Regions from separate parts of the Streptomyces sp. NPDC001728 genome, predicted to be linked through region 3. Evidence: riboswitches for the same ligand, from Rfam matches in the RefSeq annotation. Region 3 holds a riboswitch; each other region holds the start of a gene.
What was found. Region 3 has a riboswitch for cyclic di-AMP ahead of ABT154_RS17180 (M23 family metallopeptidase). Riboswitches for the same ligand answer to the same signal wherever they lie in the genome.
Positions count from the first base shown of each region.

Region 1 (4,650 bases), on a different contig from region 3:
CACCACGCGGAGTGCCCGGTCGCCGTCGTCCGGGGGTGACCCCGGCGCCGAGGTGTCTACCCTGGAGTAACGGCCAGGGGACGGACGGATCGTTTCGCCCTGTCGCCCGGAGCCGCGTGACGGAAGGGCGGCCGAGGATGTTCTTCAGCGATCGCACGGACGCGGGACGCCGGCTCGCGGCCCGCCTCGACCGGTTCAAGGGTGACGACGTCGTGGTGCTAGGTCTTCCGCGCGGGGGAGTGCCGGTGGCCGCGGAGGTCGCCGACGCCCTCGGCGCACCGCTGGACATCTGTCTCGTACGCAAGCTGGGCGTGCCCCGGCAGCCGGAGCTGGCGATGGGCGCGCTCGGCGAGGGCGGCGTACGGGTGCTCAACGAACGGGTGCTGCGGGAGACCGGGGTCGACGAGCGCGAACTCGCCGCCGTGGAGGAGCGCGAGCACCTCGAACTGGAGCAGCGCGGTCGCCGCTACCGGGGGAGCAGACCGGCCGTGCCCCTGGAGGGGCGCACGGTCCTGATCGTCGACGACGGGCTCGCCACCGGGGCCACCGCCCTCGCGGCCTGCCGGGTGGTACGGGCCAGGGGCGCCGCCCGGATCGTGCTGGCGGTCCCGGTCGCACCGCACGGCTGGACGGCCCGGCTCGGCGGCGAGGCCGACGAGACCGTGAGCGTCCGCACGCCGGAGCCGTTCTACGCGATCGGCCAGTTCTACCAGGACTTCTCCCAGACCCCCGACGCCGAGGTGGTCGCCTGCCTCGACCGGATCCGTGCCGCGCACGACCCGGTCGTCCAGGACGCGGACGTCCGCGTCCCGCTCCCCGGGGTCACCCTCGCCGGGCGGCTCGCGGTGCCCGAAGGCGCCACCGGCATCGTCCTGTTCGCCCACGGGAGCGGCAGCGGCCGGCACAGTCCGCGCAACCGTGCCGTCGCCGCCGCGCTCAACCGGGCGGGCCTCGGCACGCTCCTGTTCGACCTGCTCACGGAGGCCGAGGCGGTCGACCGGGCCCATGTCTTCGACACCCCGCTGCTCGCAGGCCGGCTCGCGGGAGCCACGGAATGGCTGGCCGGGGAGCCGGTCAGCGACGGCCTGCCGCTCGGGTACTTCGGGGCCAGTACGGGAGCGGCCGCCGCGCTGTGGGCGGCGGGCGACCCGGCTTCGCCGGTGGCCGCGGTCGTCTCGCGCGGCGGCCGGCCGGACCTCGCGGCCGACCACCTGGCGCGGGTCCGCGCGCCGACGCTGCTCGTGGTCGGAGGCAGGGACGTGCCGGTCCTCGACCTCAACCGGCGGGCGCGGTCGCTGTTGCGCTGCGAGAGCCGGCTCGAGGTCGTGGAGGGCGCCACCCATCTGTTCGAGGAGCCGGGCGCCCTGGAGGAGGTGGCGGAGCTCGCCACCTCCTGGTTCACCAGGCATTTCCGGGATCAGTAGGCGCTGTTGACGTTGTCGATGGAGCCGTAGCGGTCGGCCGCGTAGTTGCAGGCGGCGGTGATGTTGGCGACCGGGTCGAACAGGTCCATGGCCGTACCGGGTACGTGGTAGGCCTGGAAGGTCGGCTCGATGACCTGGAGCAGACCCTTGGAGGGCGTGCCGGCCGACGCGTTGGAGTCCCAGAGGTTGATGGCCTGGGGGTTGCCCGAGGACTCGCGCATCACATTGCGGAGGATGCCGTCGTACGAGCCGGGGATGCCGCGCTGGGCCATGATGTCCAGCGACTCGCGGATCCAGCCGTCGAGGTTGTCGGCGTACCGGGTGGCCGCGGCCGGGGCGGCCTGGACGGCGGCCGGAGCGGCGACGGGCACGGCCTGGGCGGCGGAGGCGCCCGTGCCGGTGGCGACGGCGGCGGTGACGGGGGCGGTCCGGCGCTCGGAGCGACTCGCCCGCTCGGTGGTGGCGGAGGACTTCTTCGCCCGCTCGGTGGTCGCGGAGGTCTTCTTCGCCTGCGCGGGGGCGGGCTTCGCGGAATCCCGACGAATCGTCAGTTCAAGACCCGGATGAATAAGTGACGGATTGTCACCCACGGTCGCCCTGTTGGCTCGGTAAAGGTCCTTCCAGCCGCCCTGAATTCCCTTCTTCTTGGCGATGAGGGAAAGCGAGTCGCCACCGACGACGGTGTAGGTGCGTGCGGCGGCGGGGGCTGCCGGGGCCTTGGCCGGTGCTGCGAGGGCGGCCGGAGCGGCGGGGGCGGCGACGACACGGACGGCGATTTCCGGTGCTGCCGAAACGGGCGCGGCACTGGCTCCCGCGGGGGCGATCAGGGGCAGGGCGATGGCGGCCCCACCCGTCCCGACCAGCACCCATCCACGGGAGACGGGGTTGCGGCGGGAGCGGCGGTGCTTGGCGACTGCAGGCATGACGGTGTCCTCTCCGGCGCCTGCGGGGTGAGCTGTCGGGTTCGGACGGGAGATGTCCGGCCGCGCACACGCGGCTGCACCCCGAGCCGTCCCGGAATCCGGGCCGGCGTATTCGTGGGTCCCCCGCTCCTGCCGTCGGGTGAAAATAGAGGTATTTCGAGCGGTGGCAGGATTCGGCGATCCGCTCGAATGGAGGTGACCGTAGGCCAGTAATGCGATGGATAACAAGAGGGCCGGAGCGATGGCCTCCGTAAAGGATCACGGAATTCACGCAATTCAAGATCGACGGGAACTCCGCGCCGCGGAACTCCCTTGTCCGGTACGGCCTCGGCGGGCGACGGCCGGATGGGTGTCTCCGGAAAAGTGAGTCGCGTCACCAGGTGCCTAATGTCCGAATATGCGACGTAATTCGGTTAATAGGGAATCATGCCGTAAAGCCCCACCAGAGGTGTGTGCAGGGCGGGGTAAAAGTCGCAAACCGGACATTCTTCGTGAAAGATGGGGGCGACCCCGACCGAGGAGCCGCCCGGATGTCGCCCTCCACCCCTTTGCTCAGCCCCGACACCCTCGACCGCGAGGCCGTCGCGCTCTACGAGAGCGCGACCTGGCAGCGGATCGTCACGGACTGGACCGCCGCCCCCACCGCCGCCCCGGCTCCCACGGTTGCCCCGGCTCCCACGGTTGCCCCGGCCCCCACGGCCGTACCGGCCCCGCACGTGGAGAGATGGAGACGGCTGCTCACCGTCCCGGTGGACCGTCTCGTCGCCGACGCGCTCGACGCGCTCCCCCCGCCCCTGCCCGTCGAGCGCCGCCTGCCCGGCCGGCTCGGGGCGGTCCTGCCCGACCGGCTGCACTCCTGGCGCCGCATCGGACAGCCCGAACTGCGCCCCTCCGTCCACCTCGGCTACGCGCGCCTGGTGCTGACGGAGTGGGGCTGGCAGAACGCCCCCTACAAGCTGCGCGACGCCCGGGGGGCCCGGTGCGTCTGCGGCGCCCTGCTCGCCGCCCACCGCCTCGGCTACGGCGGGGCGACGACGATGAACGAGGCCGCCGCCTGGATCATGACCGAGCTGCGCTCGCGCGGCTGGCACGAGCTGATCGGACCGTGGAACAGGGCTCCCGGCCGTACGGCGGCCGACGCGGTGGCCCTGCTCGATGCCACGATCCACCGCGCCGCGCTCGCGGGCCGCTGACGCGGCCCCGGCTCACCCGCTGATGCTCGGTGCCCCGGTCTCGATGTGGCCGGTGTACCGGCGCGACCAGGTCCCGTCGATGTCGGCGAGGATCGTGAAGTCGTACCAGCCGTTGGTGTAGGCCACCGCGTTGAAGAAGTCCTCGCGGGTGGAGTTCGCCGGGACGGTGTACGTCCACGGGCCGTCCGTACGGTAGGCGTTCGAGCGGACGGTGAAGGTCACCGGCCCGGCCGAGGTGTTGCTCAGCTTGAAGTACAGGGCCGTCCTGCCCGTGCCCGGTTCGGTCGCGAACCGGGCCGCCACCTCGATGGCCTTGCCCGCCTTGGACGCGTCGCCGATGAAGCGGCGCAGGAAGCGGTTGGGGCCCATCATGGAGATGTCGTACTTGCCGGAGCCCGACCCCAGGCCGATGTTGAAGTAGTCGGACGCGGTGGCGCCGGCGTCGACCGTGTACTGCCAGGCGGCCGTGTCGCGGTACTGGTGGGGGTGGATCGAGAAGTGCGCCGCCCGCTTGGCCTCGGTTCCCTGGTTGGTCATCGAGAACCAGGCCAGGATCTTTCCGGCGGCGCCGAACTCGAAGCGGTCGAGGTTGCCGTTCACCTGGTAGGGCAGGGCGCGGGCCGGCCGGGTGCCGGACTCCTGCGCGGGCAGGGCGTTGTTCTGCGGCGCCGGGTTGGGCAGCGGGCCGCAGGTGGACTGGCCGATGACCTTCGCCGTGGCCGGAAGGCCGGCCGGCACCCCGTACACCGGGTGGGCGAAGTCGAACACGCCGGTCAGGTCGCCCGTCACCTTCCGCCGCCAGGCACTGATGTTGGGGCAGGTGGCCGGGGTGCCGAGGGCCGCCGTCCAGCTCTCCATGAAGCGGAGCACGGAGGTGTGGTCGAAGACCTCGGAGCTCACCCAGCCGCCCCGGGTCCACGGGGACATGACAATCATGGGGACGCGGAAGCCGAGGCCGATCGGGACGCCGTCGAGGTACTCGCCCGGCGTGCCGGGCGGGGCGACCGGCGGCGGCACATGGTCGAAGAAGCCGTCGTTCTCGTCGTAGTTGAGGAAGAGCACGGTCGAGTCGAAGACCTCGGCGTCGGCCGCGAGCGCGCGGTAGACCAG
Region 1 covers NZ_JBEOZK010000004.1:316,202-320,851, forward strand. Annotated here, with positions in the region: gene ABT154_RS09330 (universal stress protein) at 1-39, shown strand, start outside; gene ABT154_RS09335 (phosphoribosyltransferase family protein) at 138-1,424, shown strand; gene ABT154_RS09340 (LysM peptidoglycan-binding domain-containing protein) at 1,418-2,347, opposite strand; cyclic di-AMP (ydaO/yuaA leader) riboswitch at 2,352-2,508, opposite strand; gene ABT154_RS09345 (DUF6197 family protein) at 2,878-3,540, shown strand; gene ABT154_RS09350 (phosphocholine-specific phospholipase C) at 3,553-4,650, opposite strand, start outside.
Region 1: another riboswitch for cyclic di-AMP. It lies ahead of ABT154_RS09340 (LysM peptidoglycan-binding domain-containing protein); the one in region 3 lies ahead of ABT154_RS17180 (M23 family metallopeptidase).

Region 2 (4,650 bases), on a different contig from region 3:
ATCTGGCCGCGCACCTCGCGGACGGGCTCGGCATGGCGGCCTGGGCGGTCGGGCTCGTGCTCGGCGCCCGCAACCTCTCCCAGCAGGGCATGTTCCTCGTCGGCGGGGCGCTCGCCGACCGGCTCGGCTTCAAGCCGCTCATCGTGGCGGGCTGCGCGCTGCGGACGGTCGGCTTCGGGGCGCTCGCCTTCGCGCAGTCGCTGCCGATGCTGATCGCCGCCTCGCTGGCGACCGGTCTCGCCGGGGCGCTGTTCAACCCCGCCGTACGGGCCTGCCTCGCGGCGGAGGCGGGGGAGGAGCGCCGGGTGGAGGCCTTCGCGCTGTTCAACGTCTACTACCAGGCGGGCATCCTCCTCGGGCCGCTCGTCGGGGTGGCCCTGACAGGGGTGTCGTTCCGGCTGACGTGCGTGGTGGCGGCGGTCCTCTTCGCCGGGCTGACCCTCGTACAACTCCGGTACATGCCCGTGAGGGCGGGGAAGGCGGCGCGGGCCGGGGAGGTGCGGGGGCAGTTCCGCACGGTCCTCGCCCACCGCACCTTCTGGCTGTTCTCGCTCGCGATGACCGGCTCGTACGTGCTGTCCTTCCAGGTCTATCTGGCGCTGCCGCTCGCGGCCGGCGGGACGGGCCCCACGACCGCGCTCTTCGTCGTCTCGGCGCTGGTCGCGCTCGCCGGGCAGCTGCGGATCACCGCCTGGTGCAAGCGGCGGCTGAGCCGGGAGCGGTGTCTGGTCCTCGGGCTCGCCCTGATGGGCGGCGCGTTCCTGCTCCCGGCCGCGCTCGGCCGGGGGCTGGTGGGGCTGCTGCTGTGCGCGGCGGTCCTGGCGGTGGCGAACGCGGTGCTCTACCCCTACGAGATGGACACCGTCGTCGCCCTGTCCCGGGGGCGCTGGGTGGCCACCCACTACGGGCTCTACAACACGGTGTGCGGGATCGGGATCACCCTCGGGAACCTGGGCACGGGCGCGCTGCTCGACGTGACCGGGTGGTCGGCGCTGCCGTGGCTCGCGCTGTGCGCGGTGGGACTGGGGTGCGCGGCGGCGATGGCGCTGCTCGCCCGGGGCGGGCGCCTGGCGGAGGAAGCCGCTCCGGCGGACTGAGCGCGCCTGGCGGAGGAACCCGCCCCGGCGGACTGGACGGCGGGATCGAGGGGCTGAGCGTCCGCCCCGCCCGTCCACCCGCCGGTCGCCCCCGCCGTACGCCAGTCGGCCCCGTGGAAGTCGCCGCCCTCCGGGGCGGCGGCCACCCTGGGAGGGCGCGGTGCGGACCGCGGCCGGGTACGGACCGGGCAGGAGACCACAGGTGCGGCACCCCCTAGGAGCGGCGGGCGGCAGGCGGCGGGGCGGCGAGGGCCGTCCCGAGTACGGCGGTGCCCGGCGGTTCATCCGCGCGCTGCCCCCGCTGCTCATCGTGGGCGGTGTCGTGTTCGACGTGGCGACGCCGGATCCGTACACCGCCTCGCCGATGCTCGCCGCCGCCCCGCTGATCGCCGCGCCCTTCTTCTCGATGCTCACGACGCTGCTCACCGGGATCGCCGCCGTCCTCGCCTCCGTCGGGCTGCACCTCTCCAACGGCACCGCGGACGATGTGCCGGCCCTCACCGAGACCCTGACCGTCGTCACCGTCTCCGCGCTCGCCCTCCTCATCAACCGGGTCGTGCGCCGCAGCGGCGAACGGCTCGCCTCGGCGCGGGTCATCGCCGAGACCGCGCAGAAGGCGGTGCTGCCGACGCCCGCCGAGCGGATCGGCGGACTGCAGTGCGCGGCGCGTTACGAGGCGGCGCACGCGGACGCGTTCATCGGCGGCGACCTGTTCGCCGTCCAGGACACCCCCTACGGGGTGCGGCTCGTCCTCGGGGACGTCCGGGGCAAGGGCATGGACGCGGTCGAGGCCGTCGCCGTCGTCATCGGGGCCTTCCGGGAGGCGGCCGAGCAGGAACGGAACCTGGAGGGTGTGGCGCAGCGCCTCGAGAGGGCGCTGACCCGGGAGGGCACCCGCAGGGAAGGGCTCGACGCCTTCGAGGGGTTCACCACCGCCGTCCTCGCCGAGATCCCGCCCGGTGACGGCAGCGGCACCTTCGACGGTTTCGTACGGGTGGTCAACCGCGGCCATCCGCCCCCGCTGCTGCTGTACGGGGACGGGCGGCTCGACGTGCTGGAGCCGGGCGAGCCCGCGCTGCCGCTGGGCATGGGCGATCTCGCGGGGTGGCCGGACCGGGCCGAGGCGCGGCCGTTCCCGCCGGGCGCGACGCTGCTCTTCTACACCGACGGCCTCTCCGAGGCGCGGGACGCGGCGGGCGTCTTCTACGACCCGGTGTCACGGCTCGCCGGCCGGATCTTCCCGGGTCCCGAGGAACTGCTCGACGCGCTCGCGGACGACGTACGACTGCACACGGGCGGCGGGTCGACGGACGACATGGCGCTGCTCGCGGTGAGCCGTCCGTCGGAGGGGCAGCAGGGGCGGCGGCGGACGATGCCGGTGGTGCCGCCGGGCAGGCCCGGTCACCGCTCGTAGTCACGGGGTGTCGCTGCGATAACAATTGACATAACGTCAGATCGCGCGGCTTCCGCGGCCCCTTTCTGAACCGGGGTCAACTCGGGCCATTCTCTACCATTTCAATGAATGATCAAGAGGAACGGCTTGGAATCGGGAGCCCCTGTCTATTAACGTTCGATAACGCAGCGCGGTCGTTTCAGCCGTCGCAAGAGGCGGCACCGTGCGCACGCGCCGAATCCTGAAGAGGAACCGGGGAACCACTACTTGGGGTGAATCGGGCCATTCGCACCTGTGCGAGCGTGCCCGTAGGAGACCTTCCTGCTCCGAACCCGTCAGCTAACCCGGTAGGCGAGAAGGAAGGAAAGGAGCGCGCCTTCGTGGCGTCCAACACTCCCGCACCCGAAGCCCCCTTCGATGCCTTCGGTGGTGGTGCGGGTCCCGCCGCCCCGGACACCGAGTGGAACCCCACCGAGGGATCCCTCCGCGCCGGCGGCCGGCACCGGGTCGTCAAGCAGCGCTCCAACTTCGCCCGTTCCTCCACCGTCCTCGGCGTCGGCGTCATCGCCGCCGTCGGCGCCGGCGGTCTCGCCACCGCGCAGGAGAAGCCCCCGGTCGCGATCTCGCTCCCGGACCTTCCCGACCTCCCGGACCTCGGCCTCCCGGACGCCCACGACCTCCCGGGTGTCGGGGACCTCCTCCCCGACGAGACCCCCGAGACGGTCAGCGCGGCCCGGGCCAACCCGAACCCGCTGACCGCCGCCGCGTACACCACCCTCGACGAGCGGCAGGGCGCCGACACCCAGCAGGGTGCGGGGGCCGAGCAGCTCGACAGGACCGCGGCCGGCACCGGCAACGCGGGTGAGGCCCTGCGCGCCCGCATCCTCCAGCAGGCCGAGCAGCAGCAGGCCTCCGCCGACGCCGCCGACATGGCCGCCGCGGAGAAGGCGGCGGCCGAGAAGGCCGCGGCCGAGGCGGCGGTCAAGGCCGACGCGGCGGAGAAGGCGGCGGCCGAGGCCAAGGCGAAGGCCGAGGCGGAAGCGAAGGCCAAGGCGGAGGCGGCGGCCAGGGCGAAGGCGGAGGCCGAGCGGCTCGCCGCGCTGGCCGCGAGCTACTCGCTGCCCGTCTCCTCCTACACCCTCACCGCCACGTACATGCAGTCCGGCTCGATGTGGTCCTCCGGCCACCACACCGGCCTCGACTTCGCCGCTCCCACTGGCACCCCGCTCAAGGCGGTGCACGGCGCGACCGTGAAGTCCGCCGGCTGGTCCGGCTCGTACGGCTACCGGATCGTCCTGGAGCTGTCGGACGGCACCGAGGTCTGGTACTGCCACCTCTCGTCCATGACGGTCGGCGCGGGCCAGACCGTGGGCACCGGCGAGACCATCGGCCGCGTCGGCGCCACCGGCAACGTCACCGGCGCCCACCTCCACATGGAGGTGCACACGCCCGGCGGCGACGGCATCGACCCGGCGGACTGGCTCCGCTCCAAGGGCCTCACCCTCTGAGGCCGGGGACCTCGTAGGGGCCCGGGCGCATCCCCTACGGAAGGCGCCCCGGAGCCCCTACGGAATACGCCCGGCGGCGCGGAAGGTTGACCGATCATGACCGCTCTCCGCCCGCTGGGCAGCTCCGACCTGCACGTCTTCCCCCTCGCCCTGGGCGGCAACGTCTTCGGCTGGACCGCCGACGAGGCGCAGTCCTTCGCCGTCCTCGACGCCTACGCCGCCGCGGGCGGCAACTTCGTCGACTCGGCCGACGTCTACTCCGCCTGGGCCGAGGGCAACGAGGGCGGCGAGTCCGAGACCGTCATCGGCCGCTGGCTCGCCTCCCGCGGCAACCGCGAGGACATCGTCGTCGCCACCAAGGTCGGCGCCCACCCCCACTTCAAGGGGCTCTCCGCCACCACCATCAAGGCCGGCGCGGAGGAGTCGCTGCGCCGCCTCGGCACCGACCACATCGACCTCTACTACACGCACTTCGACGACGAGTCGGTGCCCGTGGAGGAGATCGTCACCGCGCTCGACCAGCTGGTGAAGGACGGCAAGGTGCGCGCCGTCGCCGCGTCCAACATCTCCCCGGAGCGGCTGCGCGCCTCCCTCGACTTCGCCGAGTCCGAGGGCCTGGCCCGTTACGTGGCCCTCCAGCCGCACTACAACC
Region 2 covers NZ_JBEOZK010000001.1:611,562-616,211, forward strand. Annotated here, with positions in the region: gene ABT154_RS02850 (MFS transporter) at 1-1,097, shown strand, start outside; gene ABT154_RS02855 (PP2C family protein-serine/threonine phosphatase) at 1,300-2,511, shown strand; cyclic di-AMP (ydaO/yuaA leader) riboswitch at 2,713-2,859, shown strand; gene ABT154_RS02860 (M23 family metallopeptidase) at 2,871-3,998, shown strand; gene ABT154_RS02865 (aldo/keto reductase) at 4,095-4,650, shown strand, end outside.
Region 2: another riboswitch for cyclic di-AMP. It lies ahead of ABT154_RS02860 (M23 family metallopeptidase); the one in region 3 lies ahead of ABT154_RS17180 (M23 family metallopeptidase).

Region 3 (4,650 bases):
GCGCTCGGTGAGGCCGTCCACGTCCTCGATCCCGGGGACAGTGCGCACTTCGATTCGCTCACCCCGCACCGGATCGGCGCCGCCACGCCCGGCGGAGCCGAACTGCTCTTCGTCCACACCCTGCTGCAGAGTCCTGCCGCCGAGCTGTGTCTCGGTGACGGAACCCCGCACCGGCGCTGATCCCGCGTGCCTCCCGAGAGGCACGCCCCTTCGTCAGAAAAGGACCGAGATGTCCGAGAAGTCACGACCTGTCACCGGTGAAGAGCGCGGGGGAGGCAAGTTCCCCAAAGGGCTCGCCCTCCGACTCTTCGCGTATCTGATCGCCGGACACCTCTTCGCCGGCTTCATCTACCTGCTCTTCGTGCTGGGCGGGCAGAACCAGTAGCCGGTCCGGGGTGCGGGAGCGGCGACACGGGCCCGGGGTGCGTCACCGGGCCCGGACCGCCGGGGCTCAGGCCTCCGTGAGCAGGCGCTCCCGCAGCCGCTCGCGGGTCTCCGGGGCCAGCTTCAGGCCCTCGGCGAGGTAGGTGTCCACCGAGCCCCAGGTCTCCTCGATGGTCTCGAAGGCGCCCCGCAGATACTCCACCCGCGCGTCGAACAGCGGGCTCAGCAGCTCCATCACCTCGGGCGACATGGCGTCGGAGGCGGTGGAGCTGCGGCGCACCTTGTAGCGGCGGTGCGGTTCGTTCGACTTCACGTAGTCGGCCTCGATGGCCTCCCGCTCGACCCCGAGGGCGAGCAGGGTGATCGCGATCGAGAGCCCGGCGCGGTCCTTGCCCGCGGCGCAGTGCATCAGGGCGGGGACGCTGTCCTCCGCGAGCGCGTGCAGGACACGGCTGTGCTCGGCGGTCCGCTCGACCACCATCTTCCGGTACGAGTCGGACATCCGGCCGGCGGCCTTCCCGTCACCGAGGATCCCCCGCAGCTGGACGAGGTCTCCCTCCTGGACCAGCTTCCAGAACTCCTTTCCATCGGCCGGGTCGTTGAGCGGTATGTTCACGTTCCGCGTGCCGGGCAGCTCGACGTCGGGCCCCTCGAGCTTGCGGTCGGCCAGGTTCCGGAAGTCGAAGACCGTGTGCAGCCCCAGCGAGGAGAGGAAGGCCGCGTCCTCCTCGGTCGCGTGGGCGAGGTGGCCGCTGCGGAACAGGCGGCCGGGGCGCACCGCGCGCCCGTCCGTCGTCGGCAGACCCCCCACGTCCCGGAAGTTGCGGACCTCGGCCAGCTCGGGCTCGTTCGCGTCGGCGGGCGGGACCTGCGGCAGCTGCTGCGTCACGGCTGCTCCTGTTCTCTCGATCGATTCCTGGGGCAATCATCTCGGGTGCCGGCGGGGGAACACACCCCCCGGCTCCGGAATGGGCGATCTGTCCGTATTGAGGAGTTCGCCATAACCCGCCCTGGTTGCTGGGGAGATGGGGATCGGCGCGTGAGCAGCGTCATAACCGTGACGGACCGTGCCTGATCGTCTTTTCCAAATACCCCCCGGGAAAAGGAGATCGAGAGACCGTCATCAACGGAGGGTGACCGGAATTCTGGCCGGATGACACGGAATCCCCAAGCGCTTGAAAAACATCGGCTTGTTCACGCCGACCCCACTCGTCTAGCGTCACGCTCAATCCGGACGGACCGCCGAATCCTGCCACCGACCGGAATCCGAACTCACCCGTACGAGGCAGGAGCGGGGGACCCAGGTAAGTCGCCGATCCCTCGAAGAAGGACGGCTCGGGGTGAAGCCGCGTGAGAACGCGGCCGGACATCTCCAGTCCGAACCCGACAGCTCACCTCGCAGGCGCCGGAGAGGAATTCGCCATGCCCGCAAAGGGTAAGCACCGCCGCACCATGCCCAACCGCCTGGCCCGTGGCATCGCCGCCGCCGGCACCGGAGGCGCCGTCGTCGCCCTCCCGCTCCTCGGAGCCACCGGCGCCCACGCCGCCGAGCAGGCCGCCCCGGCCGCCGCCCCCGCCCAGGTGAAGGCCGCCGCCGTCGAGGCCGCGCCCGCCGCCGCGAAGGCCGCGCCGAAGACGTACGCCGTCGTCCGCGGCGACTACCTCTCGAAGATCGCCGCCGAGCACCACCTCACCGGTGGCTGGCAGAAGCTGTACGAGGACAACCGACAGGTCGTCGGCGAGAACCCCTCGCTCATCCTGCCCGGCATGAAGCTCACCCTCGGCGCCAAGAGCACCGCCCCGGCCGCCGCCCCGAAGGGCACCGTCAAGGCCGCCCCGAAGGCCGAGCGCAAGGACTCCGCGAAGAGCTCGGGCGACACCACGCGCGCCTCCCGAGGCTCCGAGCGCCCGGCCGCCCCGGCCGCCGCCGCCTCGGACGCCGCCACCACCTCGCGGTCCTCCGGCACCTCGGACGCCGGCACCTCGGCCTCCGCGTCCGGCTGGGTCAGCCCCGTCAGCGGGGGCGGCTTCTCCACCCCGTACCACGCCTCCGGCTCCATGTGGTCCTCCGGCTACCACACCGGTGTCGACTTCATCGCCTCCTCCGGCACCACCGTCCGCGCCGTCGGCGCCGGCACGGTCGTCTCGGCCGGCTGGAGCGGCGCGTACGGCAACGAGGTCGTCATCCAGCACGCCGACGGCAACTACTCGCAGTACGCCCACCTCTCCTCCCTCTCCGTCTCGGCCGGCCAGTCCGTCAGCGGCGGCCAGCAGATCGGCCTCTCCGGCTCCACCGGCAACTCCACCGGGCCCCACCTGCACTTCGAGATCCGCACCTCGCCGAGCTACGGCTCCGACGTGGACCCGCTGGCCTACCTCCGCCAGCACGGCGTCTCCGTCTGACGCCCACGGCATTTCCGACGGCCCGGCACGTGTGTGCCGGGCCGTCGGCGTATTCCGGCTTGGCGAATTCTTTATCGGTGGCATATGTCACCCTGCGTCAACCCCTCCTTACGGTCGCGTAGGTCACATCCGAAAGGGAAGGATGTGCTCCCGTGGCAGACGATTCGAGATCAACAGACAAGAACGCATTCGGGTCGTACGCGGCGATCGGTGACAGCTTCACCGAGGGCGTCGGAGACCCCGGACCCGACGGGACCTACGTCGGCTGGGCGGACCGCTTCGCGGTGCTGCTCGCCGACCAGCTGCCGGAGCACGACGCCTTCCGCTACGCCAACCTGGCCGTACGCGGGCGCCTCCTCGACCAGATCGTGGCCGAACAGGTCCCCAGGGCGAAGGAACTCGCCCCCGACCTGGTGACCTTCTGCGCCGGCGGAAACGACATCATCCGCCCCGGCACGGACCCCGACGACGTCGCCGAGCGCTTCGAGCGCGCCGTCGCCGAACTGACCTCCGCCGTCGGCACGGTCATGGTCACCACCGGCTTCGACACCCGCGACGTGATCCTCCTCAAGCACCTGCGCGGCAAGATCGCCACCTACAACGGGCACGTCCGGGCCATCGCCGACCGCTACGGCTGCCCCGTCCTCGACCTCTGGTCGCTGAAGTCCGTCCAGGACCGGCGTGCCTGGGACGACGACCGGCTGCACCTCTCGCCCGACGGCCACACCCGGGTCGCGCTGCGCGCCGCCCAGGTCCTCGGCATGCCGGTCCCCGCCGACCCCGACCAGGCGTGGCCGCCGGTTCCCCCGCGCGGCACGCTCGAAGTGCGCCGCGACGACATCCACTGGGCGAAGGAGTACCTCGTGCCGTGGATCGGGCGCCGCCTGCGCGGCGAGAGCTCCGGCGACCACGTCGAGGCCAAGCGCCCGAACCTCATGCCCCTGTAGTCGGGGGCACGACCGACGGGCCGACGCCGGCGGGGATCCGCTCCAGGACCCCGCCGGCGAACACGTCGTACAGCGGCAGTGTCTCCAGATGGACGTAGCCGATGTGACAGTCGCAGACGGCGAGCGGACAGGCGCGGGGGCGCAGGGCGGCCCGGTACGAACCGTCGTACAGGTTCCCCAGCTCGGCCTTGACGAAGTGGCAGCGCCGCACCGTCCCCTCGCCGTCCACAGAGATCACCGACTCCCCGGTCCGGCAGGGCAGCCCGGCCGAACGGTGCGGATGACGGCTGTACGGGAACAGCGGGTCGATCCGCGTCCACTCCGCCGCCTCCGCGTCGGTGTACGTGTGCCCCTCCGCCGCGTTCACCCAGAGGTAGACGTGCGCCGGCAGCGCCGCCCGCAGCCTGCGGGCGTGCTCCGCGTGCTCGGGAAGGCCCACCACGCCGACGCTGAACCGGATGCCCCGGCCGGCCAGCTCACCGCACTTGCCGAGGAAGCGCTCGTACGGCGTCTGCCCCGGGTGGTACGTGCACCAGAGCGCCACGCTCTCCGGGTCCGCCTCCGCCAGCCAGTCGGTCCGGCAGCTCAGATTGGTCTGGATCGCCACCCGCTCGACGTGCGGCAGCCGGGACAGTTCGACCAGCGCCCGCCGGTACCAGGAGCGGACGAGGCCCTCGCCCCACGGGGTGAAGAGGATCCGCAGCCGGTCGCCGGTCTGCCCGGCGGCCCAGCCGGCGAACCGGTCGAGCGCGGCCCGGTCCGCGCGCAGCTGCTCCCGGCTGTCGCGGCGCTTGGCGAAGGGGCAGTAGGGGCAGTCGAAGTCGCAGGAGGAGAGCGGGCCGCGGTAGAGCAGCGTCAGGTCCATGCCCGTGGCCGGGTCGGGGCCCAGGAGCGGTGTCAGGTCCACGGTCGCCGC
Region 3 covers NZ_JBEOZK010000010.1:73,237-77,886, reverse strand. Annotated here, with positions in the region: gene ABT154_RS17195 (helix-turn-helix domain-containing protein) at 1-180, shown strand, start outside; gene ABT154_RS17190 (DUF6126 family protein) at 230-385, shown strand; gene ABT154_RS17185 (tyrosine-protein phosphatase) at 452-1,273, opposite strand; cyclic di-AMP (ydaO/yuaA leader) riboswitch at 1,648-1,804, shown strand; gene ABT154_RS17180 (M23 family metallopeptidase) at 1,807-2,787, shown strand; gene ABT154_RS17175 (SGNH/GDSL hydrolase family protein) at 2,940-3,734, shown strand; gene ABT154_RS17170 (STM4011 family radical SAM protein) at 3,721-4,599, opposite strand.